2 regions of the Salipaludibacillus sp. CF4.18 genome follow, and region 1 is predicted to be linked to the other one. Evidence: a T-box and tRNA genes for the amino acid it is inferred to sense, from the RefSeq annotation. Region 1 holds a T-box; the other holds one or more tRNA genes.
The links. The T-box of region 1 lies ahead of argS (arginine--tRNA ligase). A T-box ahead of a tRNA ligase gene usually reads a tRNA of that ligase, here a tRNA-Arg.
Positions count from the first base shown of each region.

Region 2: it has a tRNA-Arg gene. The T-box ahead of argS (arginine--tRNA ligase) is inferred to sense a tRNA for this amino acid. The anticodon was not compared.

Region 1 covers NZ_JBIMEV010000007.1:108,575-124,856, reverse strand. Annotated here, with positions in the region: gene ACHABW_RS07310 (sensor histidine kinase) at 1-39, shown strand, start outside; gene ACHABW_RS07305 (response regulator transcription factor) at 75-674, shown strand; gene ACHABW_RS07300 (ferritin) at 806-1,306, shown strand; gene ACHABW_RS07295 (M20/M25/M40 family metallo-hydrolase) at 1,404-3,050, opposite strand; gene ACHABW_RS07290 (TIGR04104 family putative zinc finger protein) at 3,181-3,477, opposite strand; gene ACHABW_RS07285 (hypothetical protein) at 3,958-4,209, shown strand; T-box leader at 4,327-4,552, shown strand; gene argS (arginine--tRNA ligase) at 4,625-6,307, shown strand; gene ACHABW_RS07275 (GNAT family N-acetyltransferase) at 6,357-7,142, shown strand; partial or broken gene ACHABW_RS07270 (rhamnogalacturonan lyase) at 7,761-10,184, shown strand; gene ACHABW_RS07265 (hypothetical protein) at 10,245-11,462, shown strand; gene ACHABW_RS07260 (uroporphyrinogen-III synthase) at 11,614-12,420, opposite strand; gene ACHABW_RS07255 (DUF3899 domain-containing protein) at 12,547-12,915, opposite strand; gene ACHABW_RS07250 (peptide ABC transporter substrate-binding protein) at 13,300-15,024, shown strand; gene opp3b (oligopeptide ABC transporter permease) at 15,170-16,099, shown strand; gene opp3C (oligopeptide ABC transporter permease) at 16,099-16,282, shown strand, end outside.
Region 2 covers NZ_JBIMEV010000012.1:75,688-91,969, forward strand. Annotated here, with positions in the region: gene ACHABW_RS10340 (DUF2627 domain-containing protein) at 1-207, opposite strand, end outside; gene ACHABW_RS10345 (sigma 54-interacting transcriptional regulator) at 387-2,453, shown strand; gene bcd (branched-chain amino acid dehydrogenase) at 2,726-3,826, shown strand; partial or broken gene ACHABW_RS10355 (butyrate kinase) at 3,956-4,113, shown strand; gene lpdA (dihydrolipoyl dehydrogenase) at 4,291-5,715, shown strand; gene ACHABW_RS10365 (thiamine pyrophosphate-dependent dehydrogenase E1 component subunit alpha) at 5,801-6,796, shown strand; gene ACHABW_RS10370 (alpha-ketoacid dehydrogenase subunit beta) at 6,803-7,786, shown strand; gene ACHABW_RS10375 (dihydrolipoamide acetyltransferase family protein) at 7,804-9,099, shown strand; gene ACHABW_RS10380 (metal ABC transporter solute-binding protein, Zn/Mn family) at 9,316-10,455, shown strand; gene ACHABW_RS10385 (BrxA/BrxB family bacilliredoxin) at 10,850-11,263, shown strand; gene ACHABW_RS10390 (hypothetical protein) at 11,415-11,765, shown strand; tRNA gene ACHABW_RS10395 (tRNA-Arg) at 11,851-11,925, shown strand; gene ACHABW_RS10400 (aromatic acid exporter family protein) at 12,088-13,056, shown strand; gene ACHABW_RS10405 (L,D-transpeptidase) at 13,108-13,617, shown strand; gene prli42 (stressosome-associated protein Prli42) at 13,661-13,768, opposite strand; gene ACHABW_RS10415 (acyl-CoA mutase large subunit family protein) at 13,951-15,594, shown strand; gene mce (methylmalonyl-CoA epimerase) at 15,610-16,282, shown strand, end outside.

The sequences.
Region 1 (16,282 bases):
ACCACAGTTGTGATTAATGTACCTGGTGACTATAAGTAAAGGCTAAGCAAAAAAAGAAGAGGGTGAGAAAAAGTATGATACGAATTGTTATTGCGGAGGATCAAAAGATGCTGCTCGGAGCGCTGGCTGCTTTACTCGATTTAGAAGAAGACATGAGTGTAGTTGGAAGTGCAAGTAATGGGGAAGATGCTGTGAATCTCGTTTATAAACATGATCCAGACGTATGCATCATGGATATTGAGATGCCTAAAAGGACTGGACTTGATGCAGCGGAAGAATTAAAAGAACTGGACTGCAAAGTCATTATTCTCACTACATTTGCCCGCTCTGGTTATTTTCAGCGTGCTGTGAAAGCAGGGGTAAACGGTTATATGCTAAAGGATAATCCGAGTGAGGAATTGGCTAATGCAATCCGAAGTGTGATGGATGGGCGGCGAATTTATGCTCCGGAACTGGTGGATGAATTCTATAGTCCACAAAACCCCTTAACTGACCGGGAAAATGATGTTCTTGCATTAATGGCAGCTGGTAAAAGTACCAAAGACATAGCGGACGAGCTCCATCTTACTAATGGGACAGTTCGTAACTACATTTCTTCTATCCTTGAAAAATTAGAAGTCACGAATCGAATCGAAGCAATAACACGATTTAAGGAGAAAGGTTGGTCTAAGTGAGAAGCTAGAGATAAATTTTCCCATAAGACTGCATACCATTTCACTAACTCATTTTCGAATTATATGTTAGCCTTAAAAGAAGGAAAATAATAAATAAGAACAAAAAATTGTGAAAAGGTCAGGTGAAGAAGATGATAAGTAAAGACTTAGTTAAAGGATTAAACGATCAAATGAATTATGAATTTTATTCTGCACATGTATATCTTGCTACAGCTGCTTATTGTTCCAACGAAAGCTTTGATGGATTTGCCAGCTTCTTTCTAACACAAGCGGAAGAGGAACGTTTTCATGCGATGAAATTCTATCATTTTATCAATGACATGGGGGAAAAGGCCGAAGTAGCTAGCTTGCCTACTCCAAACAACAACTTTTCTTCGATACTCGAAACTTTTGAAAAATCACTTGAGCATGAAAAAGAAGTAACGAAGCAGATTTATAAGCTTTCTGACTTAGCATTGGATCAACGGGAGCATGCAACAATGACATTCTTAAACTGGTTCGTTGAAGAGCAGGTTGAGGAAGAGGCGACTTTTGATAACCTCATTCAAAAGCTGAAACGTATTAACGATGATAGTAATGCATTCTTTATGCTTGAAGATGAGCTAGGAAAGCGAAAATTCACTGCAGAATAAATAACTAGTAAAGCAAACGGAAAGGTCTATTAAAAGGACCTTTCCGTTTTTTCTATGAAACTTACTATTAAAAATATGTTTCATAAACTTTGCTATGTTATTCTACGGACCGCATCTCTATATCGGCTTTGGTACCACTTTGTTTGCCCATCATACTCTTTAACAATTCTTTTAATATAGATGGCGTGTGAACAAACGCACTTTTCCGATGTAATCGTTCCGTTCGCTGGTGAGGATCTTTTCCGAAGGGACCTACATTCAATACAGGAGCTTGCAGTTGTTTCATTTCTTCAAAAGGAATGGAATAGGTTGTACCCCAAACAGGTGTATTTTCCTTATAGGTTGCTAATTCTCCTCCACTATCTGTATAACGGAGGTAGCTTAAGTCACAAATCCCATTAAAATAATGAATATGACCAAGATTAGCATGATGAGAAGCAGCTGTAGCTTTAATAACTTTTACGGCATCTGCAATCCCAGAATCCTCGGATGAATTCACAGCCGGGTAATATGGGGGGGCAAACAAAATTACCATTGCCGGAGCTAATTCCGGACATTGAATCATTAACTCATCTGCAATTCCAAGCGACTTTTCACGGTCATCTAAAAGTGTGTTATCTGTGAAGGCTTCGATTAATTTCTCCACAGTAGCTTCCCCGAACTTATGATTAGCGTGCTTTAAAAGTTCCTCATAACGAATTACCCTCACTTCTCCCACACCAGAAATGTTTTCTCTTCTACAAATCTCTTGATAGGAGATATTGCACTTGCTAGCAGCGTCCAGGGCAGCTTCTTCAAATAAATCAAATATTTCGTCTGCATTACGTTTCATGAGAAAAACATTGTAAAGTGCGGAAGCTCGGTATGGAGTTTGTGTAGAATATTCAAGCTTCAAGTCTTTTTGATGAAGCGATACAGGAAGTGGTGATGTTTCACCTAGGTCATGTTCCCGAAACATCGCATTCCATTCCATTTGCTGAGTCATAAAGGAAGCAATATAATTGGCTGTCATTCCACTCAATGGCTCACCTACATGAGTTTCTTTCCCGAAAAAAAGAGCGGCTGGCATAATCTTTCCCATCGTTCCTGTATAGATATAATGCGTTTCGTCACCGGGGTGCTGGGTGAAAGAAGGCTCACTATTTAGAAACAGCGAATACTCCAAATCATGCTCCTCTTGAAGGTGTAACAGTTCAGGAATTGCGATGCGCATACCTGCAGAGTTAACTTCTTCATCCGGGACCGTTAGAAGTAATAGGTTGATCGGCCATTCCTCAATACTCGCTTGTTCGATAAGGGTCATATGAGTGGCGAGCCCCATTTTCATATCCATTGTTCCACGACCAAACAAATAGTCTCCCGATTCAAGGTCGATCCGTGCTGATTCAGGAAGCGTATGTTTTCGATCATGAAGTTTTAAGGTAAGTTCTTCCGGATGAAATGCAAATGGCTCTAATTCACCGTATTCTTCGGTTTGCACTGTATCAAAATGACTGATTAAAACGACTGTCTTTACAGCTTTTGGGTGTTTATATAATGCGGTTAAAAGCTTTCTGCCAAAATCAACATCATGAAGGGAAATTTGATGGGGATTATTTTTAAAATAAGATAACTTTTTAATTTTTTCTTGCAGCTTAATGGGAAACTCTCGTTCACCTGGTGTGAAGGTTCGACTCTCCCAGCTCACAAGCTCGCATAGCAATTTACGTAAGTCTTCGGGTGTATTCCATAACATCTTAGCCATGCTTTAACCTCCTCTTATTAAAATATGCATCTTCCTTATTCATGGGATAATCATAACACCTAAATCATTAAAATCGGAGAGGTAAACAGCTTAATCACTATCTCCTGTTACCGGATAAGTACCCCAAAATTCAAAATACGCCCTCATTTTTATCGGTGAACTCATATGTAAAGGGGCTAATAACCAAGGCAATTAACAGTAGAAGTAACCCTAGTAAAAGAACATTCATTAAAGAGATATGAAAGATATTTAATAGCACCAGCATTAACGTTGCTAACGCGGGGCCGATCCATACTATTTTTCGTTTTTTTCGAGAAGTATTATATTGTTTTGCTCCACAGGATGGGCATTGTTTGGTTCCAGTCATAAATAATAGTTGGATCCATTTAAACGAGTATTGACACGACCAACAGGTAGGTAAATTCAAAATATAACCTCCATCTTTCTGAAAATGAAGGTACTGAAAAAGTTAAGTTTTACTTATTCAGTACCTTTGAGCGTTAGTTCGAAAGGCTTATTTGCCTCACGAAAGCGATTGGTAATTCTTCCAAACAAAAAACTTATTCAGCATCATTGCACCGGTTCGGGAAAAGAAGGGCACTTAGAATGATTGATGCTGAAACTAAAGCCATGTACTTTTTCATTTCTACACCCCCATTTTTCTCTCATTAGTAATCACAGTCAGTCTATTCATTTTAACATAAGGACTAATAACTAAGAGATATACCTCCTCCTTTTTCTATTATCACCTGTACTTACTTTATAGAGGAAAAATGACGAAGCGTTAATTGGAATGTATCGCATATAAGACAGTGAGGGAAAAATAACTAATAGCAACGCAACATTCCTGATTTTGTTACACGTGGAACATTTCCGTTATATGTAAATGCGAAAAGGGGGAAGATGTATGACCATCCAGGAACTTTATAATGAAGCTAAAGTGGAGGAATTCAAAAGTTTAATCTATCTAATTGAGTGGCTTGTATTTGAAAAAAAGGTTGTCTCATTGGAAAGCAATGCAAATAATATTGAATACATTATTGAAAAGTATAAAGGTCAGTTGAACGCGTATCTAATCGATTACAAAACAAAGGTTGAAGGTGCGGCAAGTGGACTGCAATTTTCAGAACCTAAAATTGATGATCTATCAGTGCAATAAATTAATAGCGACAGAGAACTGAAATATAGGGATAAATCATTTAAATGGATATAGAGATCTTGATTTTTTAAATTATCGTGGTAAGATTTAAAATAATATTCGAATGAAATTAATACAGACATATCAGTGACAAAGAGAGTAGTGATTTGTAAGGGAACAGCGAGTCGGGGACGGTGTAAGCCTGATACTTAGCGAATCATGAAGCGCACTTTGGAGATGCTTTCTTGAAAACAAAAGTAGGGAAAAGCCGGGGAGGACCTCGTTATCAACGCCAAGTGGTTTCTATAGGATAGAAACAATCAGAGTGGTACCGCGGGATAAATTTATAGCTCTCGTCTCTTTATCGTTAAAGAGGCGGGAGTTTTTTGTGTCTTTCTGCCTCGGGAAAATTTAAAATCTACGAGGAGGATTCACGGTGAAAATCAAAAAAGATGTTGTAGAGATAGTTTTTAATAGTTTAGAGGGTCAGCTAAGCCGCGAGCAGATTGAGCATATGCTTGAAAAGCCGCAATATGATTATATGGGTGATCTGGCGTTCCCTTGTTTTACTCTTGCAAAGCTGTTCAGACAATCACCTCAAAGTATCGCAAGCGATATTGCCAGTAAAATCACGAATCCATTGGTGGAGAAAGTAGAAGCGGTAAGTGGTTATGTGAATGTATTTTTGAAGAGAGATAAAGTGACTAACGAAGTGATCAATGAGGTGAATCGATCTGCTCAAGAGTATGGGAATCTAGATATAGGCCGGGGAGAGGTAGTCACCCTCGATTTTTCCTCTCCAAACATCGCAAAGCCCTTTTCAATGGGACATTTGCGCTCGACCGTGATCGGAAACTCACTGGCACTAGTCGCTGAAAAGTGCGGATACAAAACGGTAAAGATCAACCATATTGGAGACTGGGGAACGCAATTCGGAAAATTAATTGTTGCCTACCGATTATGGGGGAAGGAAGACACCGTAAGGCAGGACCCTATTAAGGAGTTGTTAAAACTATACGTTCACTTTCATGAGAAAGCGGAGCACGATCCCTCTTTAAATGATCAAGCCCGGGAATGGTTTAAGAAGTTAGAAGAAGGCAATGAGGAAGCAAGGTCGTTGTGGACGTGGTTCAGGGAAGAATCATTACAAGAGTTTTCGAAGATTTATAAGAAACTGGGAATCACGTTTGACTCTTATCATGGGGAAGCATTTTACAATGACAAGATGCAAAGAATTGTCGATCTTTTGGAAGAAAAAAAGATGCTTGAACAATCTGAAGGTGCGCATGTTGTTCCGTTAGAGGATTTGCCGCCGTGTCTGATCAGGAAACGAGACGGCTCAACTCTTTATGCGACAAGAGATTTAGCGGCGGCTCTCTACCGGCAGGAAAATTATCATTTTAAAAAATCTTTATATGTAGTCGGAAATGAACAGAGCCTTCATTTCCAACAGCTATTTACTGTATTGAAGAAAATGGGCTATGAATGGCAGAAAGGCATGGAACACATATCCTTTGGGATGATGCTGAAGGACGGCAAAAAAATGTCGACACGAAAAGGGAAAATTGTATTATTAGAAGAAGTCATCCAAGAGGCAATTTCGCTTGCTATGAAAAATATTAATGAAAAGAATCCTCAGCTTGAAGCGAAGGAAGAGGTGGCTCGTCATGTCGGTACAGGAGCGATTATCTTTCATGACTTGAAGCATCATCGAAGCAATGATATTGAATTTTCACTGGAGGACATGCTGAGATTCGAAGGTGAGACTGGACCATATGTGCAATATACCCATGCCCGAGCATCCTCCCTTTTAATAAAAGGTCAATTCGAAAAAGAAAGTGAATATGCAGGGAGCGATGACAAGCAAGCATGGTCCGTTGTGACACTATTAATGTATTTTCCAGACGTGATCAAACGAGCTTCGGAAAACTCGGATCCATCACAAATTGCCAAATACGTTGTTGAACTGTCACGAGCGTTTAATCAGTATTACGGGTCTGTAAGGATGTTGGATGACGCTAGTAAACGACAAGCTAGGTTATCCCTTGTGTATTCGGTTAAAACTGTTTTAAAAGAAGGGTTGAGATTACTAGGGCTGCAAGCACCCGAAAAAATGTAAGGTAGTAATAACTTAATAAATATTCGCCTAAAGAAGAGGTGATCCTTGAATGGTTAAATTGAAAAAGGAAGACTATCCAATGGTGAAAAACGTTCTCGAAGAAAATTCAGCAACGGTACCGACCTTTGCTGATGCAATTGTAGATGGTTTCATTGAAGGAAATATTTACACGGATGACAAGGTTGACCCACGCTCGTTAGTAGTAGAAACACGTAATGGAAAATATTTTGTGTGCGGAGAGCAGAGTCATTCGTGTATACAAGTCTTTAAGAAGTTAATTGACGAAAAAAACGAAGAAAGTCTGATGATTTTTTCTGGTAATGCAGCTTGGGATACTTATATTGAGAACATCCTGCACAAGACTACCATAGTGAAAACCACCAGAACTTGGTTTATTTTTAATGCGGAGAGATTCTATGAAATGAAAGATACTGTTCCAGCCATACAGACAGAAGTAAAATCGATAACGAGAGACTTAATGAATATGAGTGAAAAGTATAGAGACAGTTACTATAAAAGTAATTGGGGAAATGTCGACTCCTTTTTCACTTGGGGAATTGGAGTCTGTGCGTTACACAACGATATACTAGTGGGTGAATGCATATCCATCTATAGAAGTAATCGAAAAGCGGAAATTGATATATTTACAGAGGATGATTTCAGGGGATACGGACTGGGATTCTTATTAGCAAAACATTTCATCGCTACATGTCTCGATGAAAATATCATCCCGACTTGGGACTGTAATGTAATAAATAAAGCTTCTGTAAGACTTGCAGAAAAAGTAGGTTTTGATAGAGGCCCGGTATATAGCCATTATGAGATAGTGAGATAGTTGTATTTTTTTATACTATAGAGAACAGATTAACTCGGTAGAAGGTATTTAGTAGTATGCTAAATACCTTCTATTAATGTGTGTATTACTTTTCAATAGTTTTTAGTTGTTTTTAGTATTTTAAAAATTCGGACTTGTTTGTATACTTAACACACCTCAAGAATATCATAACCTCCCCTACAACCATGAGACTTCCATAAGTAACTAAGTAAATGTAAGCGCTTTAAAGTTAAGTGTGGCAAAGAAATTCAATCTTATTTTCCAAAGGAGGCGGGGTTTAGAAAAAGTGATCAAATATAGTGCGTTACTTGGACACATTTTTAAAATATGAGGAGGAGTAAAATGTATAGGAAGAAAAGTATATCTATTTTCATGATTTTTATGATGCTATTTTCAGTGTTATCGAGTATTAGTATTTCAGGAAGTGAAGTATCTGCAGAAGAGGCTGAGGTTGTTACAGGATTGAATGTAACTGGAGTGACAGAGTCGACCGTTTCTCTTAGCTGGACCAATTACGAGGGAGCCGGTGAGTACGTTGTTTATTGGGCCGATAAAAACGTGGAAAACGTTCAGTACCAAAAGGTAGCAACAGTAACTGATGCGACTTATACCTTTGAAATGTCTACTCATATTCCGCATTATTTCAAGGTAGCCGCTGTTGTTGGCGATACAGAAGAAGCTGTATCCACAACGGTAAAGTCTGAGACGGAAAAAGAGTTTACTATTCAATTAGAAGACCTTGATAGAGGATTGCTTGCAACAACAACCTCTGAAGGAGTTTTTCTTAGCTGGAGACTCTTGTCAGATGAAGTAACAGGATATTCTGATTATGGTCAAAGAGGAACAGATTTCAATGTTTATCGAGATGGAGAACTCTTGGATACCGTGGAGACGAGCACAAACTATTTAGATAAAGATGGAACAGGTGCCTCTGAATATTACGTAACTGCAGTAGTAGATGGGGAAGAAACGAGCGATGTAAGTGATATAGCAATGCCATGGGAGGATTCCTATTATGATTTAGAGTTACAAACGCCAGCAGATGGTGTGACTCCAGCTGGGGATTCTTATACTTATAGTGCTAATGATATGAGTGTGGGTGATGTAACAGGTGATGGTAAATATGAATTTATCGTAAAATGGGATCCATCAAATTCTAAGGATGTCTCGCAAGTAGGATATACAGGTAATACGTATATTGATACGTATAAGTTTGATGGGACACTTTTGCACAGAATGGACCTTGGTGTAAATATCCGTTCAGGTGCACATTACACTCAGTTTTTAGTTTATGATTTTGATGGTAATGGAAAAGCAGAAATTATGTTTAAGACTGCTCCTGGCACTAAAGTGATGAACTTCGATGAAAATGGAGAGATTGAGTCAGAAGAGTATATTACTATGCCGGATGAGGACATTGATGCTGGATACAGCAACGAAGATGATTACCGGAAAAATGCGGATGATTATTATGATCATCTCGTTAATGTATTTATGAATTGGCACGAGCATGAAGAAGTTACTGCCGGTAATTGGCCTGAAACACTGGAAGAGGCTTTGGGCACAGATGTGGAGTATGACTACCCGCTTTCTAGAGAGGATGCCGAAAGTTTAGTTGATTATTTCATGGATGTTTATGCACCTAGCCGAAGTAGTAACAATGACTTACGTAATTTCGAAGGCTTTATTTTGGATGGGCCTGAATACTTAACTATTTTTAACGGTGAAACAGGTGCTGAATTGGAGACGATTCAGTACGAACCTGCTCGCGGTGATGATGGCCTAATGTGGGGAGATTATGCCTATAGTAGAATTGAGCCCGGCAATCGTGTAGACCGTTTCAATGCTGGGGTAGCTTATCTCGATGGGGAGAACCCATCTGCAGTTTTCAATCGTGGCTATTATACTAGGGCGACCTTCGCTGCTTATGATTGGGATGGGGAAAATCTGCAAGAGGTATGGGTTGCCGATAGTGGGCACGTGCCGATGAACAATCCTTTCAATGATACTCCTCACGGAGCAGCTGGCTCAAATGAGGATTTTGCAAGGTTAGCAGGTCAAGGAAATCATCAAATTAGTACAGCTGATGTTGATGGAGATGGAAAGCATGAGATTATCCATGGTGGTGCAACACTTGATCATGATGGAACATTGTTATATAGCTCAATGGCAGACCTTCCTGAAGGAAGTGGAGCACCTGGAGAGAATGTCATTTTTGGTCACGGAGATGCGCTACATGTTTCGGATATTAATCCCGATAGACCAGGGTTAGAGATTTGGTCTGTTTTCGAAGCTTCTGCTTGGGCGCCATATGGTAAAGCGCTACGTGATGCCGCTACAGGGGAAGTAATACATGGAGAGTATACTGGCAATGATGAAGGGCGCGGCATGATCGGTGATGTTGTCCGGGGAGAACGAGGTTTGGAAACATGGAACCGTAATTTAAAGGCTGCTGATGGAAAAGTAATTAGCTCCAATACCCCTGGAACAAATATGAACATCAAATGGGATTCGGATATGACAACTGAACTTATCAATGGTTCAGGAAATGCGACACCGACAATTGATGATTGGGAGAATGGTAGACTATTAACTGCTGATGGGACTAGGACCAACAACGGGACAAAAGGTAATCCTTCATTAGTAGCGGATGTGTTTGGTGATTGGAGAGAAGAGCTTCTTGTTCGTACTGAGGATAGCTCCGCAATTCGTATTTACACAAATACAGAAGTTACTGATCGTAAAATGTATACATTAATGCATGACATTCAATACAGAACGGGGATTGCATGGCAAAACGGCAGTTATAATCAGCCTGCGTATCCAAGCTTTTATTTTGCATCAGATATTGATTGGGATTTCGTTCCGGTTCCTAATTACTCTGGTGAACTAGAGTTTATTGAAGAAGAAGGACCAGAAATTGATGTGAGTGAAATAGAAGATTTAATTGCAGAAGCAAAAGAGATATCAAATGAAAATAATTCCTACACAGAAATGTCTTATCAAACGTTGCAAGAAGCTATTACCGAAGCGGAGGAAGAACTTGAACAAATAATCTATCAGTACCAAGTTAGTAGTGTGGTGAGAAACTTACAGGTTGCTATGGACGGGTTAGAAGAAATTGTTGATTTAGGTCCTGGTTGGAGATTTGACTTTGGATCCTCGACGAGCCCATTAGCAAATGGGTACACAAAAATTACCGATAACATGGTTTATGACGAAGAAACAGGATATGGTTTTGCTGAAGCGGCAGACGGGAACCGAGACCAAGGTGAACCCGATGATTTAAGAAGAGATTTCATCTTGGCTAATGGCAGTGAATTAATGGTCGATGTACCTGATGGAGAGTACGACGTAAAAATTATTACGGGCGCACAAACAGATAGTAATGATACGACATTTTCTCTTGAGGATGAAGACGCTCAAGGAGGTACACGAACAGAAGCCGGTGAATTTGCAGAATATAAAGATACGGTTACAGTGTCTGATGGACAATTAAATATCGGGTTTACAGGCTCATGGGCTCGTGTAAATGGAATTGAAATTGTTGCAGTAGAAGACTTCAACGTGAAATTCGACTTTGGTTCGAAGGGAAGTCCAACAGCGTATGGTTATGAGCAGGTAGCAAATAGCTTGCTTTATGATAGTGAAAAGGGCTTTGGACTGAATAAAGCTGTAGCAGAACGAGACCGAGGTGGACCTGATGATGTAAGAAGAGATTTCGTGATTGATGGTGATTACGATTTTACCGTCGACCTTCGCGATGGAGATTATCTTCTTCATATTATTGCGGGTGATTATATCGCCTCTAATACTTCGACCTTTTCTGTCGATGGGGAAAGTATTGGGAGTATTGCCTCCGGATCCGGAGAATTTGGAGAATTAACAGAACAGGTGACAGTGACGGATGGACAGTTAACCCTTAATATTGGGGAACGAATCAATGGTCTTGAAATTTACTATGTACCTGAAGATGAAGTGAGTGTAGATGTAACGGAGCTTGAAGGACTCATTGAAGAAGCAAAAGCTATTTCTAATGAAGAGAAAACTTTCACAGACAGCTCATACGCATCGCTACTAGAAGCTATTGAAGCGGCAGAAGCAGCGCTTGAGGCGATTACGACGGAAGAACAGTTACAGGTTGAAATTGCGTCATTACAAAAAGCGATGGACGAGTTAGAAGAGGTACCTGAACCGGAGCATCCAGGGAAAGGTCATAAGGACAATCCAGGCAAAGGACCATTAAACAATCCTGGTAAAGGGCCAATGGATAACCTAGGTAAAGGGCCAGTAAATAATCCAAGAAAGAATAAGAATTAAAAGTAAAAAACAATGGAACAAACGAGCGGCGGTAATGTGAACATTTACCTTGTAAATGTTATCTAATTAAGAAAGAAAGCCCTGTGCGAATTTCGCTCAGGGCTTTCTTGTACTATATTACTCATATTTTACTAATATTTAGTTTCATTCACTATTTCTCGTAATAGCGACTAAGTTCCTTAATCATTGCGCCCATTCTTTCTAATTCGGGTTGGACCATACGCTCGATTCCTTCATCCCGTAAAGCTTCAGCAGTCACTTTTCCAACCGCAACTGCGAGTATATTATCGCCGAAAGCATCTAGTATTTCTTTAGTATAGCCTTTCTCTGTCACGTATTTGAAGAGTGATCTAACTTGAATAGCAGCTGTGAAACAGACGGCATTGACTTTTGATTGCATCACTTCCTGGCAAAATAACTCGACCGTATCCAGGTCAGGATCAATATGTTTATAAGGGAGAATCTGCATGACTGTCGCTCCGGCTTCCTCTAAATAGGTTACAAGAGATGGGGCATTTTCGCCGTGGAGCTGGACCATGACTCTTTTTCCTTTGAAGTCAAATTGCTTCAATGACTGAATTAGGCCATTAATTGTCCCGTCGTCATCTTTTGCAAGTGGACTTACTCCAATTTTTTTCAAGGCAGCAAACGTTTTGTATCCTCTTGCTCCTACATCCGTATCTTTCATCATCTGCAAAAATTGATCCCTTATTTCCATTTCTTCTGCTAAATCGAGGAGCGTATTCGCACCCATACCAGTCGTGAAAATCATCCAGTCAAATTTCTCTTGAAGAGCTCTTTCAAGATCTTCCTTCACTTGTTTGTCATTTAAAAATACAGTTCCTTGAAGAGAACGAACGAGAGGAGTACCTTTTTGTTTTTCTATTAGTGTACTCATTTCTTCAGTTTTTCTTGAAGCAGCAAGCACGACTTTTTTGTTTTCTAAACTCATGTGAATCGCGTCCCTTCTATATAGTAGTCTGTGTATTATTATAACCTATATTATCAGAGTCGTCGTTTCCTTTCACAAGAGAGAGTTAGAGTACCGCCAGCACGCCAGCATATAGGAGTAGGCATGTACTTTTTACATGTAGTAGATGAATAATAACCCACTCATTATAAACAACAACACGAGTACTTGAAAAAGAACAAGATTTAGAAAGCGAGAAGAAATTTTAGTAGAAAGTTTTCGTTCATCGGACCACTCACTCTCGAACTCATCATTTAATAACCGTTTTCCCACTCTACTGAACCCATGAATAATCCCGTCTAAGAAACGTCCTTTAATAATGAAGGAAATTAACCAAACGATTAAATAAGCTAAGGCAACGTAGAATAATGCATTAATATAGTGGAGAAGATTAGACGTAGGTGCAAAGACTATAAAAAGGAGAAAACTGAAGAAAAAATTAAGCAACAAAACAATCCACTTATTATAAATAAACGGCAGCATAAATAATGACCTTCCTTTTTTATAAAATATTGTATGAGATATTATATGACATATTATAGCATAATAATGATGAATCCTAGTCCAATTAAGGGGAAAACACAAGATAGGCTCAAGAGCAAAAAAAACACGTAAAACAATTATTACTCAGTTAATTGTAAAATTAGTTACAAATTTATAATTATTTAGTAATATAAAATCAAATATTCAACACTTTAAACGAACAACGCGGTGAAGTGTGCTAATCTTAATAAGGAAAAAAATTCAAATAAAATCTAAAAAAAAAAGATGCATAATTGAAAAAAAACTTGTATAATATAATTTGTAGTTGGTAGGTACACGCCTAAATATTCAGAAAATATAAATTAAGGGGAGGACAACATCTATATGAGAAAGAAAAACTGGTTTTTAGTAGTACTAGTATTAATGCTTAGTTTAGTAGTTGCTGCTTGTGGTGGCAATAACACAGGTAACGAAGGCACTAATAATGCAGAGGGTAACACTGAAGGAAACAATACTGAAGCAAATAACGCTGAGGGTAATGAAAACGCTGCAGCGTCTGATTCTGAACAAGTACTTAATATTACTGAAGCATCACAGATTCCAACAATGGATTCTTCAATGGCGACTGACGCTGTTGCATTTCAATTCTTAGGGGAATCAATGGAAGGACTTTATCGTTTAGATGAAAACGCATTGCCTATTCCTGGTATCGCTGATGGTGAACCAGAAATAAGCGAAGACGGTCTTACTTGGACGATTCAACTTAAAGAAGATGCGGTTTGGTCTAACGGGGACCCTGTAACAGCGCATGACTTCGTATTTGCATGGAGACGTGCTGTTGATCCTGAGACAGGTTCTGAGTATGGTCCATTCATGATGAATGATGTCATTGCAAATGCAACTGAAATCAACAATGGTGAAGCAGAATTGGAAGAATTAGGAGTAGAAGCTCTAAGTGACACTGAATTAGAGATCACTCTTGCAAAACCAATTCCTTACTTCCACAGCTTACTTACTTTTGGTACATTTTTACCGCTAAATGAGTCTTTTGTAACTGAACAGGGTGCTGATTATGCACTAAGTTCAGATAATCTAGTATTTAACGGACCATTTACGCTAGAAAACTGGGATCCAACAGGAGAAGATCCTGAACAGTGGAGCCTAGTTAAAAATGCAGATTACTGGGATGCAGAAACTGTACAATTAGAAGAAGTTAACGTGAGTGTTGTAAAAGAAACAAGTACGGGTGTTAACCTTTACACAAATGGAGATGTTGATCGTCATCCTCTAAGCGCGGAGTATGTGGAACAATATGCAGGTACTGAAGATTTCCGTTCACTACCTGAGCCAACATTATTTTACTTGAAAATGAACCAAGGAACAGAAGCACTAGCTAACCAAGACATTCGTAAAGCAATTTCAATGTCTATTAATAAACAAGATCTTGTAGATGTAATTCTTGCAAACGGGTCTGTTGTGTCTAATGGTGCAGTTCCAGGAGACTTTACTACTCATCCCGAAACGGAAGAAGACTTCCGAGATATTAACGGAGACTTACTAACGACAGATCAAGAAACAGCCAAAGAACATTGGCAAGCGGGTTTAGACGCTTTAGGTGTGGATTCAGTTGAACTAGGTTTACTTGGTGGAGACACTGAAGTAGCAACAGAAATGGATGCATACATCAAAGACCAATTAGAAGGTAACTTAGAAGGATTAACTGTTAATGTTTCTTCTGTACCATTTGAAGAAAGAATTGCTAGAGATGAAGCAAGTGATTACGATATTCAAAGCTCTGGTTGGGGTCCTGACTACTTAGATCCAAACACATGGTTGGAAATGTGGACAACTGAAAGTCCTTACATGACGATGAATTACAGCAATGAAGAGTTCGACACTTTAATTAGTGAAGCTAATAATGAATTACTTACTGAGCCTGTTGAACGTTATGACAATTTCTTAGAAGCTGAAAAAGTGCTGATGGAAGACGCTGCGATAGCGCCATTATACCAACGTGCTCGTGCTTATCTTTGGAGACCGGATGTTCAAGGGGTAGTATTTAATCCAATGGGCGCAGACTTCTCATACAAGTGGGCGTATATTGAATAATTAACAACATAGGAACAAAAGCTCTGGGGAGAGAGTAATGCCAACTCATGGCATCTACTCTCTTTTTCCATTTGATCATAATATTTGAACAATTTGAAGATTCTAAATTATAATGTGAATATATGAAGAATAGGAGGGTTAAGGGATGGCGAAGTATATTTTGCAGCGTCTTGGTTATATGGTTGTCACACTGTATTTGATAGCCACATTTTCGTTTTTTCTCATGAAAATGCTTCCAGGATCTCCGCTCCAGGCCAAGGAGAAACTATCTGAGGCGCAACAACTAATTGTTTTGGAAAAATACGGATTAAATGATCCTGTACCAGTTCAGTATATTAAATATATAGGTGACCTTTTACAAGGTGACTTAGGGATTTCATTTCAAATGAAGAATCAAGCGGTTACAGATATTCTGTTAAATAGAATACCTATTTCTGCGCAGCTAGGTTTATATGCTTTGTTAATTGGAACTACAGTAGGGATGCTTTTAGGTATTGTAGCAGCAATCAAAAATAACTCATGGGTTGATTATTCAGCCAATTTTATTTCAGTTATCGGAATTTCAATCCCGTCATTTATATTTGCAGGTTTACTGCAATATTATGTGGGGGTGGAGCTAGGATTGTTACCAATTGCTTTCTGGGGAACATGGCAACAAGCAATTATGCCTACGATTGCATTAGCGATATTCCCAATGGCTATTGCAGCACGATTTATGCGAACAGAAATGATAGAAGTATTAGGATCAGATTTTATTGTAACTGCAAGAGCAAAGGGTTTAAATGAAACGGCAGTATTGTTTAAACATGGATTAAGAAATGCTTTGATTCCGCTAGTAACGGTAATGGGACCGATGGCAGTAAGTTTAATGACAGGAACATTGGTTATTGAGCAAATATTCTCTATACCTGGAATAGGGGAGCAATTCGTAACTTCTGTTATGACGGATGACTTTGCGGTTATTATGGGAACAACCTTATTTTTCGCATTTTTCTTCGTTTTTATCATACTGATTGTCGATGTGCTGTATGGTATCATTGATCCGCGGATTCGACTAGCTGGAGGTAAAGATTAATGGATAAAGAAAAGCTAAATAACGAAAAGTTAAATAAAGATCTGTTCGTTCCTGCTAAAAAGGATGAAGCTAAACGAGAAGAAATTCGAAGGCCGAGTCTTTCCTATTGGCAAGATGCTTGGATTCGCTTAAGAAAAAATAAAGGGGCTATATTTGGTATTGCTTTACTAATAATTGTTGGAA
Region 2 (16,282 bases), on a different contig from region 1:
ATTATTTTTTCTGTCCCGATGAAGAATAAATCCTCCAATGAACCAGACTCCGACAACTAAAGCAATAATGCCAACAAAAAATTGTAAGTAGTGTGTTCCATATGGCCAGTTTAATATTTGAAATAATGTATCTCTCATTAATTTAATGCCATACCCGGCAATGAAAATGGGAATTAGTAAAATAACAAGAGCGATAAATCGTTGAATAGTCATGGTTCCAATCCTTCCTAATAGACACTTACTAATCTATTTTATCTGATTATCTCCTTCTAGGCAAACTCTTGAGTAAATATTTTAAAAGAATAAATTGGTGTATAGTAGTGGGGGATAATGAAAAAAATTGCATACCTTAATCAGAAAGAAATAATTTAAGGAGCTGAATATATATGAAAAAAGTTGTTATCATTGGTGTTGGTAAGGAAGGGACTGCTCTTCTAGAAGTTTTAGCTAAAACCAATCAATTACAGGTTATTGGTGTCGTTGACAAAAATCCTGTTTATCAAGGTGAATATAAGTGTGAAAGCGCAGGGATTCCTCTATTTGCAAAATGGAAAGTGGCGTTGGAAAAACTTGCTTCTATTGATGTGGTGATAGAAGCGACAGGTGATTATGAATTATTGGAAGAGATACAAAAGTATGTAAAAGATGAACCTGTGACTGTTATTCCAAGTTCAATAGCATCGATACTATTTTATTTATTAGAAGAAAAAGAAGGATTGATTAAAGAAGTTAAAACTCATAACGAAAAAATAAATAGTATTTTGCAGTCAACCCATGATGGAATGATCGCGATAGATATAGAGGAAAAATTCACATTATTAAATAAACGAGCAGAAGAAATAACGGGATTTAGCGAGGAACAAGTATTAGGGGTGAAAATTAATAACATTCTTCGTTCTAGCGAGCTACCGAGAGTATTGAAAACAAAGAAAATAGAAACGAACCGCAAACAGATAATTTCCAAGGACCTTACAATTGTTACAACAAGAGTACCGATGTTTAATGGAAAGGAATTAATTGGTGCATTGGCGGTATTTAAAGATATTACAGAAATTGAAAAAATGGCGGAAGAAGTAACTAGTCTTAAAAGTATTCAAACGATGCTGGAAGCAATTATTCATTCTTCAAATGATGCTATTTCGGTGGTAGATGAGAGCGGTAAAGGGGTAATGATTAATCCAGCCTACACTAGAATTACCGGTTTAACCAAGGATCAAGTAGTAGGGATGCCAGCAAGTACTGATATTTCTGAAGGTGAAAGTGTGCATATGAAAGTTCTTAAGCGCACAGAGGCAATCCGAGGAACAAAAATGAAAGTGGGTCCCCTTCGAAAAGATGTCATCGTAAATGTTGCGCCTGTTATCGTCGACAATCAATTAAAAGGAAGTGTAGCAGTCATTCATGATATGTCTGAAATGCAGGAATTGACATATAAATTGGAAAAAGCAAAACGGATTATTCGAACATTAGAAGCAAAATATACTTTTAAAGATATTATTGGTGATTCTGCTGAACTTCAATTTGCAATCGAACAAGCGAAACTAGCTGCAATAACACCTGCTACTATTCTTCTTAGGGGGGAAAGTGGCACCGGTAAAGAGTTATTTGCCCATGCGATACATAATGAAAGTAATCGAAAGTATAATAAGTTTATTCGAGTAAATTGTGCTGCTATCTCTGAGACTCTGCTAGAGAGTGAATTATTTGGCTATGAAGACGGGGCATTTTCGGGAGCAAAGCGCGGAGGCAAGAAAGGATTATTTCAAGAGGCGGATCAAGGAAGTATCTTTCTTGATGAAATAGGGGAGGTTTCTGCTAATATGCAAGCAAAACTTCTTCGTGTATTACAAGAGCAAGAAATTGTTCGAGTTGGTGGTACAACACCTATTCCAATTGATGTCCGAATTATTGCGGCCACCAATGTAAATATAGAAATGAAGATGATAAACCAAACTTTTAGAGCAGATTTATTTTACCGTTTAAATAGAATGCCTATTTTTATTCCCTCCTTACGTGAACGGAAGAATGATTTATATAAATTATCCTTGTATTTAATTTCCAAGTTAAACCAGGATTACGGTAGAAATATAGTTGGAATGACAATGGAAGCGTTAGAAAAGCTAATGCAATATGAATGGCCGGGTAATATAAGAGAATTAGAAAATATTTTAGGTAGGGCAATCATCCACATGGGCTACACCGAGCTAAACATTACAGAGGCTCATCTACCCATTTTGTTCAAAGAAGAAATACAACCAAATCATCAACAAGAACCAGTGAATATTGAATTTCAAGAAAAACAAACATTGCAAGACATGATGGACAAGCAGGAAGAAAAGATTTTATTAAATGCTTTAAATCATAACAGTGGAAATAAAACAAATACTGCAAAAATGTTAAGTATTTCAATTAGAAATCTTTATTATAAACTTGATAAATATGGAATCAAATAGGCAATAATTTGCGTGCAATTTATTGCAGACAATGCAATTTTTTGCACAACTTTTTTGAAGAATTTAAGATTATGTGAACGATTCTCTTCAGAATCAGAGTTGGCATAATAATTGCATTAAAGCTAAGTGTGGATTCTTAATAAAACGCAAAGCGTCTTTATTGACCCGGACAGGTAATGATAATGATAGATGCTGCAGAAAAGCTTTGAAAGCGAATGATTTTTACATCATCCTGTTAAAAGTTCAAAAAATACTAGTAGGGGGAAAATAAAATGGAATTATTTAAGTATATGGAATCGTATGATTACGAGCAGGTTGTCGTATGTCAAGATAAAGAGTCGGGACTAAAAGCAATTATATCTATTCATGATACAACGTTAGGTCCTGCTTTAGGTGGAACTAGAATGTGGACATACGATTCTGAAGAAGCTGCCTTTGAAGATGCCTTACGATTATCAAAGGGGATGACGTACAAAAATGCGGCGGCAGGACTTAATTTGGGTGGAGGGAAGGCCGTAATTATCGGTGATCCAAGAACAGATAAGAATGAAGCGATGTTTCGAGCTTTCGGAAGATTTATACAAGGTCTAAACGGACGTTACATTACGGCAGAAGATGTCGGTACTACTGTGGAAGATATGGATCTTGTATATCAGGAAACGGATTATGTAACAGGTATTTCACCGGCGTTTGGGTCTTCTGGTAATCCTTCACCTGTGACTGCATATGGCGTTTACGTGGGGATGAAAGCAGCTGTTAAGGAGGCATTTGGGGATGATTCATTAGAAGGGAAAACGGTTGCTGTACAAGGTGTAGGAAATGTGGCTTATAATCTTTGTAAACATCTTCATGAAGAAGGAGCAAAGCTTATTGTCACAGATATCAACAAGGCAGCTGTAAACCGAGTAGTTGAAGAATTTGGTGCCGAAGCAGTTGATATTAATGATATTTATTCAGTAGATTGTGATGTTTATTCTCCTTGTGCATTAGGGGCAACGATTAACGATAAAACGATTCCTCAACTAAAAGCGAAAGTAATTGCTGGAGCTGCCAATAATCAATTGAAAGAAAATCGTCATGGGGATATTATTCAAGCAAACGGGATTGTCTACGCTCCTGATTATGTCATTAATTCGGGTGGGGTAATAAACGTAGCGGATGAATTAATCGGATACAATCGTGACAGAGCGATGAAAAAGGTTGAAACAATTTATGATAGTATTTCTAAAATATTTGAGATTTCCAAACGTGACCGTATTCCTTCATACGTGGCAGCCAACCGAATGGCTGAAGAAAGAATTGAAACAATGAGGAAATCGAGAAGACAATTCTTATCTAATGAAATGAATGTGCTTAGTCGTGGAAGAGGATAGATAATGGAAGGCGGGGTGGTCTACTCCGTCCAATTCCAGTTGGTACATACAAAGTAAATGCTTTAATGTTAAAGGATCTTAGAGACGAATTTTCGGGACAGATGCATTGAATTTAGGCGGATTAGTACAGCCTATGGAAAAGAATTTGTCTATAAAATCATCTCTCGTGTAGAATGGTTATCAAGGTAATTGTAAAACCAGGTGAGAATGAAATGCAGGCTTTAATCCCAGGTATGTTAAGAGTTTTACGAGGAATTGAAGAAACAAAAGATTATTCCATTGTATAAACATCATATTTATTGGTAAAATCAGTGAATACAAATCTTTTTTTGAATTCTATTGATCATAAGACCGAATGTGTAAGGGGTCATAAGAATTTTTAGTATCTCTCTGCACTTCGGTTAATATAATATTTTATCAATACTATTCTTTTATCTTGTCAAAATAAAGAATGGGGGTTTATCATGACTAAAGAATATGATCTGGTCATATTAGGAGCTGGTACAGGTGGTTATGTTGCTGCTATACGTGCTAGTCAGCTTGGTTTGAAGGTAGCGGTAGTAGAAAAAGAAAAACTCGGTGGTACATGTTTACATCAAGGGTGTATCCCAAGTAAAGCTTTATTACGAAGTGCTGAAGTATTTAAAACTGTCCAGAATGCAGAAGAGTTCGGTGTTATGACAGAAAATACTTCGTTGAATTTTTTAAAGGTGCAAGAAAGAAAAGCCGCAGTTGTTGAACAACTATATAAAGGTGTTCAATATCTTATGAAAAAAGGTAAAATCGATATTTTTGAAGGATTCGGCAGGATCTTAGGGCCATCAATATTTTCACCTTCAGCAGGAACAATTTCAGTTGAAAATAATAGTGGTTCTGAGAATGACATGCTCATTCCAAAAAATGTGTTGATTGCAACCGGAAGTCATCCAAAGTCACTTCCAGGTTTGACGATGGATGAAGAACATATACTTTCTTCAGAAGGTGCTCTTCGTTTAGAAAAGCTGCCAGAGACAATTACGATCATTGGCGGAGGGGTTATTGGAGTAGAGTGGGCTTCGATGTTTGCAGACTTCGGCGTAGAAGTTACGGTACTTGAATATGTTGACCGCATTCTTCCATTAGAAGATGAAGACATATCTCAAGAGATGGAGCGAGCATTAAAGAAAAAGGGAGTCAACGTCTTAACCGCTGCGAAGGTGTTATCTGAAGAAGTAACGATAACAGATGGACAAGTCCTTGTAACTTTCGAACACGATGGAAAAAAGAAAACTGTCAAAGCCGAGAAAGCTTTGGTCTCTGTTGGACGTTCTGCTAACATAAAGGATATTGGTCTAGAGAATACAGACATCCAAGTGAAAAATGATGTCATCGCAGTGAATAAAAAATACCAAACGAAAGAATCTCACATATACGCAATTGGTGACGTGATTGGTGGACTACAACTAGCTCATGTAGCTTCACATGAAGGTATCGCTGCTATTGAACACATGGCTGGAGAAGAAGCACACCCTGTCATAGAAGAGTTCGTTGCAAAATGTACATACTCATCTCCAGAAGTAGCAAGTATCGGGTTAACGGAGCGGACTGCAATAGAACGTGGCTTTGAAGTAAAGACCGGTAAGTTCCTGTTTAAATCAATTGGCAAGGCGCTTGTTAATGGGGATAGCTCAGGTTTTGTAAAATTTGTATCTGATTCTAAAACAGAGGATTTACTCGGGGTTCATATGATAGGTGCGCATGTGACTGATCTGATTTCAGAAGCTGCATTAGCAAAAGTCCTGGATGCCACGCACTGGGAAGTGGCTTCAACTATTCATCCCCATCCTAGTTTATCAGAGATTATGGGAGAAGCTGCGCTGGCGGTAGACGGAAAAGAAATACACGGTTGAAAACAATTGGAATGCGTAATGGATTCTCATGTAAACAGACGACAAAAAAATAGATAACTTTTAAAAACAAGGGGAGGTAGTTCTTATGAGTGAACTTCAACACCATAAAGCTGGATTAACGGATGAAGAAGTTTTGAAAATGTATGAAACGATGCTTTTAGCACGAATGATCGATGAACGAATGTGGTTATTAAACCGCGCAGGGAAAATTCCCTTTGTTATATCTTGCCAAGGGCAGGAGGCGGCGCAAGTCGGAGCCGCAATGGCATTAGATAAAACGAAAGACTATATATTGCCATATTACCGTGACATGGGGATCGTTCTTCATTTTGGAATGACTGCAAAAGACTTGATGCTTTCCAACTTTGCGAGAGCAGAGGACCCTAATTCAGGAGGTCGACAAATGCCTGGACATTTTGGTCAAAGGAAAAATCGGATTGTAACTGGATCATCCCCTGTAACGACACAAGTCCCGCATGCAGTTGGATTTGGACTGGCCGCTAAAATGAAAAAAGAAGATTTCGTCGCTTTTACCACATTCGGAGAAGGTTCTTCAAATCAAGGAGATTTTCATGAAGGCATTAATTTTGCCAGTGTGCACGATCTTCCGGTTATTTTTATGTGCGAGAATAATAAATATGCTATCTCAGTTCCGCTAGATAAACAGCTGAACATTGATAAAGTTTCTGATCGCGCAGCAGGATATGGTATCCATGGAGAATCAGTAGACGGGAATGATCCTATCGCCGTCTATGAAGCGATTTTCAAAGCAAGAGAACGGGCTGTAAAGGGTGAAGGGCCTTCGCTTATTGAGACGGTTACATACCGTTTAACACCGCACTCGAGTGATGATGATGATAGTAAGTACCGTGAAAAAACAGAAGTAGATACAGCAAAAGAACAAGATTCGATTCACACTTTTGGAGCATATTTAACTGAAATTGGCTTATTAACAAAAGAGAAAGAAGAAGCGATTCGTGCTAAATTTCGTAGTGAAATCGACGAGGCAACGGATTATGCAGAAAAGGCGCCTTATGCTGAACCTGAATCGATGATGAACCACGTTTACGGAGAGGAGTGATTATATATGCCAGTAATATCGTATATCGAATCAATAACTAGAGCAATGAAAGAAGAAATGGAACGAGATGAAAATGTCTTTGTGCTTGGAGAAGATATTGGAAAACACGGGGGAGTCTTCAGGGCAACAGCTGGACTCTATGATCAGTTCGGAGAAAGCCGTGTGATGGATACGCCTTTAGCCGAATCAGCAATTGCCGGAGTTGCAATTGGTGCAGCCATGTATGGATTGCGTCCTATTGCAGAAATGCAATTTGCAGATTTTATTATGCCCGCAGTGAACCAAATTGTTTCAGAAGCAGCGAAGATTCGTTATCGGTCAAACAATGATTGGACGTGTCCGATTACTTTCCGTGCTCCTTACGGTGGTGGTGTTCATGGTGCACTATATCATTCACAATCGATTGAAGCGATGTTTGCAAATGTCCCTGGTTTGAAAATAGTTATGCCTTCGACTCCTTATGACGCGAAGGGTTTATTAAAAGCTTCTATTCGTTCAGACGATCCAATCTTATTTTTGGAGCATAAACGAGCGTACCGATTAATAAAAGGAGAAGTACCAGACGAGGATTACACGCTGCCAATCGGGAAAGCTGATATAAAACGTGAAGGAGAAGACATCACAGTTATTACTTACGGTCTTTGTGTTCATTTTGCATTGCAAGCAGCAGAAAGTCTGGCTGAAGATGGATATGAAGCACATGTATTAGATCTTCGAACAGTTTACCCCTTAGATCAAGAAGCTATTATAAATGCAGCTAAAAAGACAGGTAAAGTTCTTTTGATCACGGAAGATAACAAAGAGGGAAGCATTATTAGTGAAGTAGCAGCTATTATTGCTGAGAATTGTTTATTTGAATTAGATGCACCAATAAAAAGATTAGCGGGAGCAGATATTCCTGCAATGGCCTACGCACCTCCATTGGAGAAAAACTTTATGATTAATCCTGAGAAAGTGGAAAAAGCTATGCGGGATTTAGCGGAGTACTAGAATAGGAGGTTATATAGATGGTAACAGAAATTACAATGCCTCAATTAGGTGAGAGTGTTACAGAAGGAACGATTACAAAATGGCTTGTGAAGCCAGGAGATAAAGTGAATAAATATGATCCTCTTGCGGAAGTAATGACGGACAAAGTCAATGCAGAGGTTCCTTCCTCATACACGGGGGTTATTAAAGAATTAATTGCACAAGAAGATGAAAAAATTGATGTTGGGAAAGTTATTTGTTATATGGAAGTAGAAGGACAAACTGTGAAACAGGAAGAAGATAGTCCCTCCTCTGAGGATAAAAAAACATCAGATGCTGTTCAGGAACAAACTAGTTCCTTACAGGAGGTTGAAGATTCCTCTCATAAAAAGCGTTATTCACCCGCTGTGCTTCGATTATCACAAGAACATGGTATTGATCTCACTGAAGTCAATGGCTCAGGAAAAGGCGGCAGAGTGACCAGAAAAGATCTGCTTGCGCTTATTGAGAAAGGTTTTACGCCAGAATCAAACGAAATATCCGAATCTTCAACCGCTGCTAAACTGTCTGCAAAAGACAGTGTTGCTGACGCTGAAATTTCGAACTATAAAAAGTCAGCTACTTCTTCTGACGATAGGGTAATCGAGGTTCCCGTAAGTGGGGTTCGTAAAACGATTGCTGAAAATATGGTCAAATCTAAACATGAGGCACCTCATGCATGGATGATGATCGAAGTAGATGTAACGAACCTTGTTCGCTATCGGGAAAAAATAAAAGGTGATTTTTTAAAAAATGAAGGAATTAAATTAACTTTTTTACCGTTTTTTATGAAAGCCACAATAGATGCGTTAAAAAAATATCCTGAAGTAAATTCGAAATGGGCAGGAGATAAAATCATTCAATATAAGGATGTTCATCTTTCCATGGCCGTTGCTACTGATAACGGATTGTTTGTGCCTGTCATTAAACACGCTGATGAAAAGAACATCAAAGGGCTTGCCCGTGAATTGAATGACATTGCCAAAAAAGCGCGAAACAATTTATTGAAGCAAGAAGATGTGCAAGATGGAACATTTACTTTAAATAACACAGGTTCCTTCGGTTCGATTCAATCACAGCCAATTATAAACTCACCTCAAGCAGCGATTCTTTCGGTGGAATCGATTGTTAAGCGTCCAGTTGTTCTGGAAAATGATGCGATAGCTATTCGTCATATGGTGAATTTATGCATGTCATTAGATCATCGTGTATTGGATGGTTTAATCTCCGGTAAATTTATGGGGCACATTAAATATGTATTAGAGAATATGAATGAGAATACATTGAATATGTAAAAAACTGAAAGATTCAATAGAGTGTTTTAATAACGCATAGAATGAGCGCGAGAAGCGTATCTTTCTGTGTGTTATTTTATTGTTCTTGGACTTAAGAAATAAGGAATACATATTTAATCATGAATCGTAATCATTATTATTTACAAATCGTAATTTGTACGATATACTTCTGTTTGTAAATAAAACAAAACGTAATAGTTACGAAAGGGGAAGAAAATGAAGAAACGAATAATTATTTTTTCTGTTCTTTTAGTTACAGCAGTGATGTTATCCGCCTGTGGAGATAGCCAAAACACTGTGAATTCAAACAACAATGGGGAAGACGAAGCAAATGAATCTACCGAAACGATAGAGATTATGACGACGTTATTCCCTCTGGAAGAGTTTACAAACCGCATCGGCGGTGAGCACGTAAATGTGACTAACATCGTCCCAGTTGGAGCAGATGCACATACGTTTGAGCCTACTGCTAATCAAATGATCGAAATTGCTGAATCGGATTTATTTATTTATAATGGTGCAGATTTCGAGGGATTTGCAGATAGTATTAAGGATGCGGTTGACTCTCAAGATGTGAAAATACTAGCTGCTTCAGACGGAATAGATCTAATTGGGTTTGATCATAGTCATGATGAAGCAAGCCATGAGGAAGAAAACAATCATGCACATGAGAACAACGAAGAAAACAATCACGCACATGAGAGCAACGAAGAGAACAGTCATGCACATGAGACCAACGAAGAGAACAATCATGCACATGAGAGCAACGAAGAGAATAATCATGCACATGAAAATAATGAAACAGACACTGAAAGTACGGAGCATGCTCATGGGGAAGAAGATCCTCATGTTTGGTTGGATCCAATCCGATCAATCCAGCTTGCAGAAAATATTAAAGACGCTTTAGTGGAAATTAATCCGGAAATGGAAGAAGAATTTACTGGGAATTTTGAAGAACTTAAATTGGAGTTAGAAGAATTAGATGATTCCTTTCAACAAATGGCTAATGAAATAACTCAAGATACAATTATTGTTTCTCACGCTGGTTACGGGTACTGGGAAGAGCGTTATGGTATTAAACAATCTGCTATTTCCGGTCTTTCATCAACAAACGAACCGTCGATTCAACAAATTCAGGATGTAATCGATTTTATGGATACTAATAAGATTAATTACGTAATGTTTGAACAGAGCATCCCTACAGATATTGCCGAAACAGTTCGGACAGAAGTTGGAGCGAAAGAGTTATGGTTACATAACATTGAAGCACTAACAGAAGAAGATGTCGAAAATGATGAAGATTATTTTTCCCTTATGGAGCAAAACATTGAAACACTAAGAACAGCTTTACAATAATATAACGGAGGTGACAGCAAGTTTCCATTACTTGCTGTTACTTTTTTAACAGGTAAGAATTTATAAATTTTTAGAGAATGTTGTATGCTTCGATCAAAGGAATCGAATCCGCTATAAGGGGACGCTTTGCGCGGGCAATGCTTCAGCCTCCTTGATAACAAAGCAACAAATTCAAGGCTACACACGCTGCACGACTGTTCTGAGAAAACCATTCCAGGCTAAGACAATGCAGCGGTTTCGCTCATTGCATATAGGATGTTCAAAAAGGTGAAAAAACTACCTTTTTGAACATCCTATATAAATAATCAAACAATATATTGGTAAACAACCGTCTAACGATGTAAAATAGAATTACAGTCCAACTATAGAAAGGGTGTAACTTGTGGAATTTCAAATGTTTATGAATGATGTAGTGCAAGCTGCTCGTAACGATATGATTGAAGCTGGATATCAGCAACTGGAAAGTCCAGAAGACGTAGAAGATGTTTTTAATAAGCCAGGAACTTCCGTTGTGCTTGTAAATTCTGTCTGCGGATGTGCAGGGGGCATTGCAAGACCTTCTGCAGCCTATATGAAGAACTTCGAAATCAAAGCAGATAATTATCTAACTGTGTTCGCTGGACAAGACAAGGAAGCTACAGAAAAGGCTAGAAGCTTTTTTAAAGGTTATGCTCCTTCATCTCCTTCCTTTGCACTTTTAAAAGACGGGGAAATCAAAATGATGTTAGAAAGACATGAAATTGAAGGTCATGAACCAATTGAAGTAGTCCAAAAACTCGAACAGGGATTTGAGACATACTTTAAGTAAACCCTTTAAAATAACAATTTATTGAAGAGACGGTGGAAACCGTCTTTTCTTTGTGGTATAATATTTCCGGTCGACTGATTTCACATATAAATGCACGCTATCACGGAATTTTTCATACATATTAAATTTTATCTAGGTAAGGAGTGTTAGGATGGAAGAATTATATAAACAAATCCAAGTTTATTTGAAAATGGAAGAGGAAATTCCATTTGATGAGTTTGAAAATTATTATAAAAAGATTATCAAAACATTTAATGAACAAGCGGATCAGTTTGCAGAAGAGGACGTTTGGAAAGCATTATTTATTTCCGAAAATGTTATGTCAAACGCAGAAGACCGCTCAAAACAGGAAAAAGGACAAAAAGCGAAAAAGTTTGCCAAAATGTCACAAAGACTTACCTTGTGGGCAAAGAATTTTGCCGGAAGACTTGGGGAGTTAGGCTATAACGAAGAACAATTGAACGAGCGTTTTGAGAAAATGTTTGAAGAAAAAGCAGAGTAATCTAAAGAAATTGTTAGAAATGGTTGATTTTTTTGAATGAAGTTGCTATACTCCTATAGTGCGGATGAAGTTCTTCCGCACCTTTGCGCCTGTAGTGAAATGGATATCATACGAGATTTCGGCTCTCGCGTTCCGGGTTCGAATCCTGGCAGGCGCACCATATACATATATTACAAAAACTTCAGTTTAGATACTGAAGTTTTTTTTAATTAACAGCAGAGAAATCTTTACATATCGTTTTAAAAGAATATATAGTGTAGACTTACAAAAAATACGGATAGAAAATAAAACTGTTTTATTTAGTAGAAATCAGGTGAACTACATGTTTAGAATCGGTTATCGGACAGTCAAAACAGCAGTTGGGGCATCGATTGCAATCATGATTGCTCAAGCATTTCAATTAGACTTTTTTGCATCAGCGGGAATTATTACTGTTTTATGTATTGAAAAAACAAGACGTAAATCAATTTCTATATCCTGGGCTAGATTCTTAGCAGCATTAATAGGAATTGCCTTTGCAGTGTTGATCTTTGAAACGATTGGTTACACTCCTTTGAGTGTAGGAATCGTGTTACTAGTGTTTATTCCTACGACGCTTTTGTTAAAGGTCAAGGAGGGAATAGTCACAAGTTTTGTACTTATGATGCACATATATACAGTATCTGATTTTAGTTTTGAATTGTTTTTGAATGAATTAGCACTAATATCAATTGGTATTGGTATTGCATTAATCGCAAATTTGTATATGCCCAGTAAAGAAAAGGGTCTTGAAAAACTTCAGTCTGAAATCGAAGACTGTTACGGCAAAATATTTCATGAATTTGCAGCGTATATTCGTGTAGGTGATAACATTTGGGATGGCAAAGAAATTACAGAAGCCACCACGATACTCCAAAAAGGTAAAAATCATGCTTTGCAAAATTTAGAAAACCATGTCCTCCGTTATGAAGATGTCTATTATCATTATTTTAAAATGCGTGAAAAACAGTTGGATATTATTGAACGAATGATGCCACTTTTAACATCTATGGACTATCAGGTTATTCAAGGTGATATGCTCGCGGATTTTATGGATGATTTGGCCGACGGAGTACATCCAAAGAACACGGCACATATTTATATCGAAAAAATTGAAGAACTTCGGGAATCTTTTAAAAATATGCCCTTACCTACAACAAGGGATGAGTTCGAAGCTAGATCTGCTCTTGCACATCTCGTAAGAGAACTAGAACAATACTTAATAATAAAAGAGCAATTTAAACCAATCAAAGAATATAAAGTGTTTCGTTGAATAAGAAGCATTGAAATGATGGAGAATAAGCGTAAAAAGGACTGAGACTTGATGTTTTCTATCTTTCTTGCTGTACTATATGTTATTTCACCCATTTGGCCGTTAGGTGAGAATCCTCTTGTAGGGGATCCTTATATCATAGTAAACACAACTTCTCACGAGCTTGCCTTTATAGATGATGGAGAAGTGAAGCAACAATTTGAGGTAGCAATTGGAAAGAATGGTGAGGATACCCCGCAGGGAGAGTTCACTGCTAGTGTAAAGGCAAAAAATCCTTATTATCGAAAAATGGATATTCCAGGCGGTGATGAGAAAAATCCACTTGGAACCCGATGGATTGGTTTCGATGCCAAGGAAACAGACGGCAGGGTTTATGGTATTCACGGGACAAATAGACCTTCTTCAATAGGGCATAATGTAACGAATGGCTGTATTCGATTAAAAAATGCAGATGTGGAAATATTGTTTGAAGAGATTCCATTAGGTACAAGAATTTTGGTTACATCCAGTGAAAAATCAATGGAAGAGCTAGGAATAGAGAACGGAGCTTTAAGCAGATAGAAAAAAGGGCAGCCAATTGTGGCTGCCCTTTCGTATGTCAATATTACAATGAGATTCCCATTAAAACAGTACCTAAAAACATGACAATAATCATCATGTACACGATTGCTTTTCGAAATTTACGGGGCATGTTTCTTCCCTCCTCTAACATTTCTCCTTTATATACTATAGTGTTATGAGCAATTTTTCAAGTAGATATGAAAAGAAAATCAAAGGAAACATGAGAATGACTGAAAAAAGAAAAGAAATACTTCATTCTTAAGGGGAGTCATGATATGTTATATTCAGATCATTCTTTTACCACTAAAGTAGGGCGTGAAGGAGGACAAAGCAATGGAAGAGGAAAAAAGTGAACTTCGAAAATGGCTGGAAAGCATCGAAAAAGAGTTAATCAACCGCCCTGAAAGAGAAAAAACATTCCATACTTCGTCTAATATTACAGTTAATAGAAGTCATTTTCCGAGTAAAATTGACAGCGCTTACATTGATAAAATTGGTTTTCCTGGCGAATTTCCTTATACAAGGGGGATACGTGGAACGATGTATCGCGGTAAGCACTGGACGATGAGGCAATATGCGGGTTTTGGTTCAGCCAAAGAAACGAATAAACGATTTCGCTACTTATTAGATCAAGGGCAGACAGGATTATCGGTAGCATTTGATTTACCGACTCAAATCGGATACGACTCAGATGATCCAATGGCGCTAGGGGAAGTAGGAAAAGTTGGTGTAGCGATTGATTCGTTAGAGGATATGGAAATGCTCTTTGATCAAATTTCGTTGAACCAAGTGAGCACCTCGATGACGATTAATGCTCCGGCTGCTGTATTACTGGCAATGTATATTGCTGTGGCAGAGAAGCAAGGGGTTCCGACAGAAGAAATTCAAGGGACGATACAAAATGATATTTTAAAAGAATATATTGCTAGAGGCACATATATTTATCCTCCTAAAGCATCAATGAGACTCATAACCGATATTTTTGCATATTGTTCAGAGAATGTACCAGCGTTCAATACGATAAGTATCAGTGGTTACCATATACGTGAGGCTGGCTCTACTGCTGTCCAGGAGTTAGCTTTTACGTTAGCCAATGGAATAGCATATGTGGAGGCTGCGATCGCAGCAGGACTCGATGTGGATCGTTTTGCACCAAGATTAGCATTCTTTTTTAACGGCCATAATGGATTTTTCGAAGAAATTGCGAAGTTTCGTGCAGCAAGAAGAATGTGGGCAAATATAATGAGGAACAGATTTCATGCAAAAAAACCGAAAAGTTGGCAATTGCGGTTTCATACCCAGGTGGCAGGATCTACTTTAACGGCTCAACAACCGGAAAATAATGTCGTTCGTGTTGCTCTTCAAGCGCTCGCTGCTGTTCTGGGAGGAACTCAAAGTCTGCACACAAATGGAAAAGACGAGGCTTTATCTCTACCGACAGAAGAATCCGCAAGAATCGCATTAAGGACGCAACAAATCATTGCTCATGAGACTGGTGTTTCCGATACAGTTGATCCTTTAGGTGGTTCTTACTTTATTGAGGCATTAACAGATGATCTTGAAAGAGAAGCACAAAAATATATTAAACAAATTGATGAAATGGGCGGGGCTGTGGCTGCAGTTGAAAAACAATACATGCAAAGGGAAATTCATCGTGCGGCCTATGACACGCAGAAGCGATTGGAAAATCAAGAAGATATTGTAGTAGGGGTCAATAAATTTCAAGTTGGAGACGAACAACAACCGGATTTAATGAAGGTAGACGAAGCTTTTGTGGAAGCTCAATTAAAGCGTCTGACCGCTATCCGTAATCGTCGAAATGAAAAGAAAGTACAAGAATTATTAGGCCAGCTTAGGTTAGCTGCAAGAGGCACAGATAATTTAATGAACGTGATTATAGAAGCGGTAAAAGAATATGCAACGGTTGGAGAGATTTGCCATGCCCTTAGAGATGTTTTTGGAGAATATCAGGGGTAATACAAGGAGGAGTCTATCGTGGATAAGATACGGGTATTAATTGCTAAACCAGGATTAGATGGACATGACCGAGGAGCTTTAGTTATCTCTCAAGCGCTGCGTGATGCAGGAATGGAGGTTATTTATACTGGACTGAGACAATCACCGAAACAAATCGTAAAAGCGGCTATTCAAGAAGATGTAGATGTCATTGGTTTATCGAGTTTGTCAGGAGCGCACAATGTGCTTTTTCCAGAAGTGCTTAACGTTTTGAAAGAAAATGAAGCCGAGGATATTCTAGTTTTTGGAGGTGGAGTTATTCCTCTGGAAGATGTCAAAACACTTGAAAAAAAAGGCATTCTCAAGATTTTTACTCCAGGGACGTCTACAAAAGTCGTGGAAACTTTTATAGAACAAGCTGTCAGAAAACATCGCGGAGAATATACAGGGAAAATAGATCCGCCCAAAAAAATTGATCATATAGGAATAGCCGTCCATTCATTAGAAGAATCGACAGCTTTTTATGAAAATCATTTTCAACTTAAAGTCCAGGAAATTATTGAAGTACCGGAACAAGGAGTCAAAGTAGCCTTTTTACCGATTGGAAATATGAAATTAGAGCTATTAGAGCCGCTTGGAAATAACAGTCCTATCCAGAATTTTTTAAATAAAAGAGGGGAAGGGGTCCATCATATTGCGTTGGCAGTAG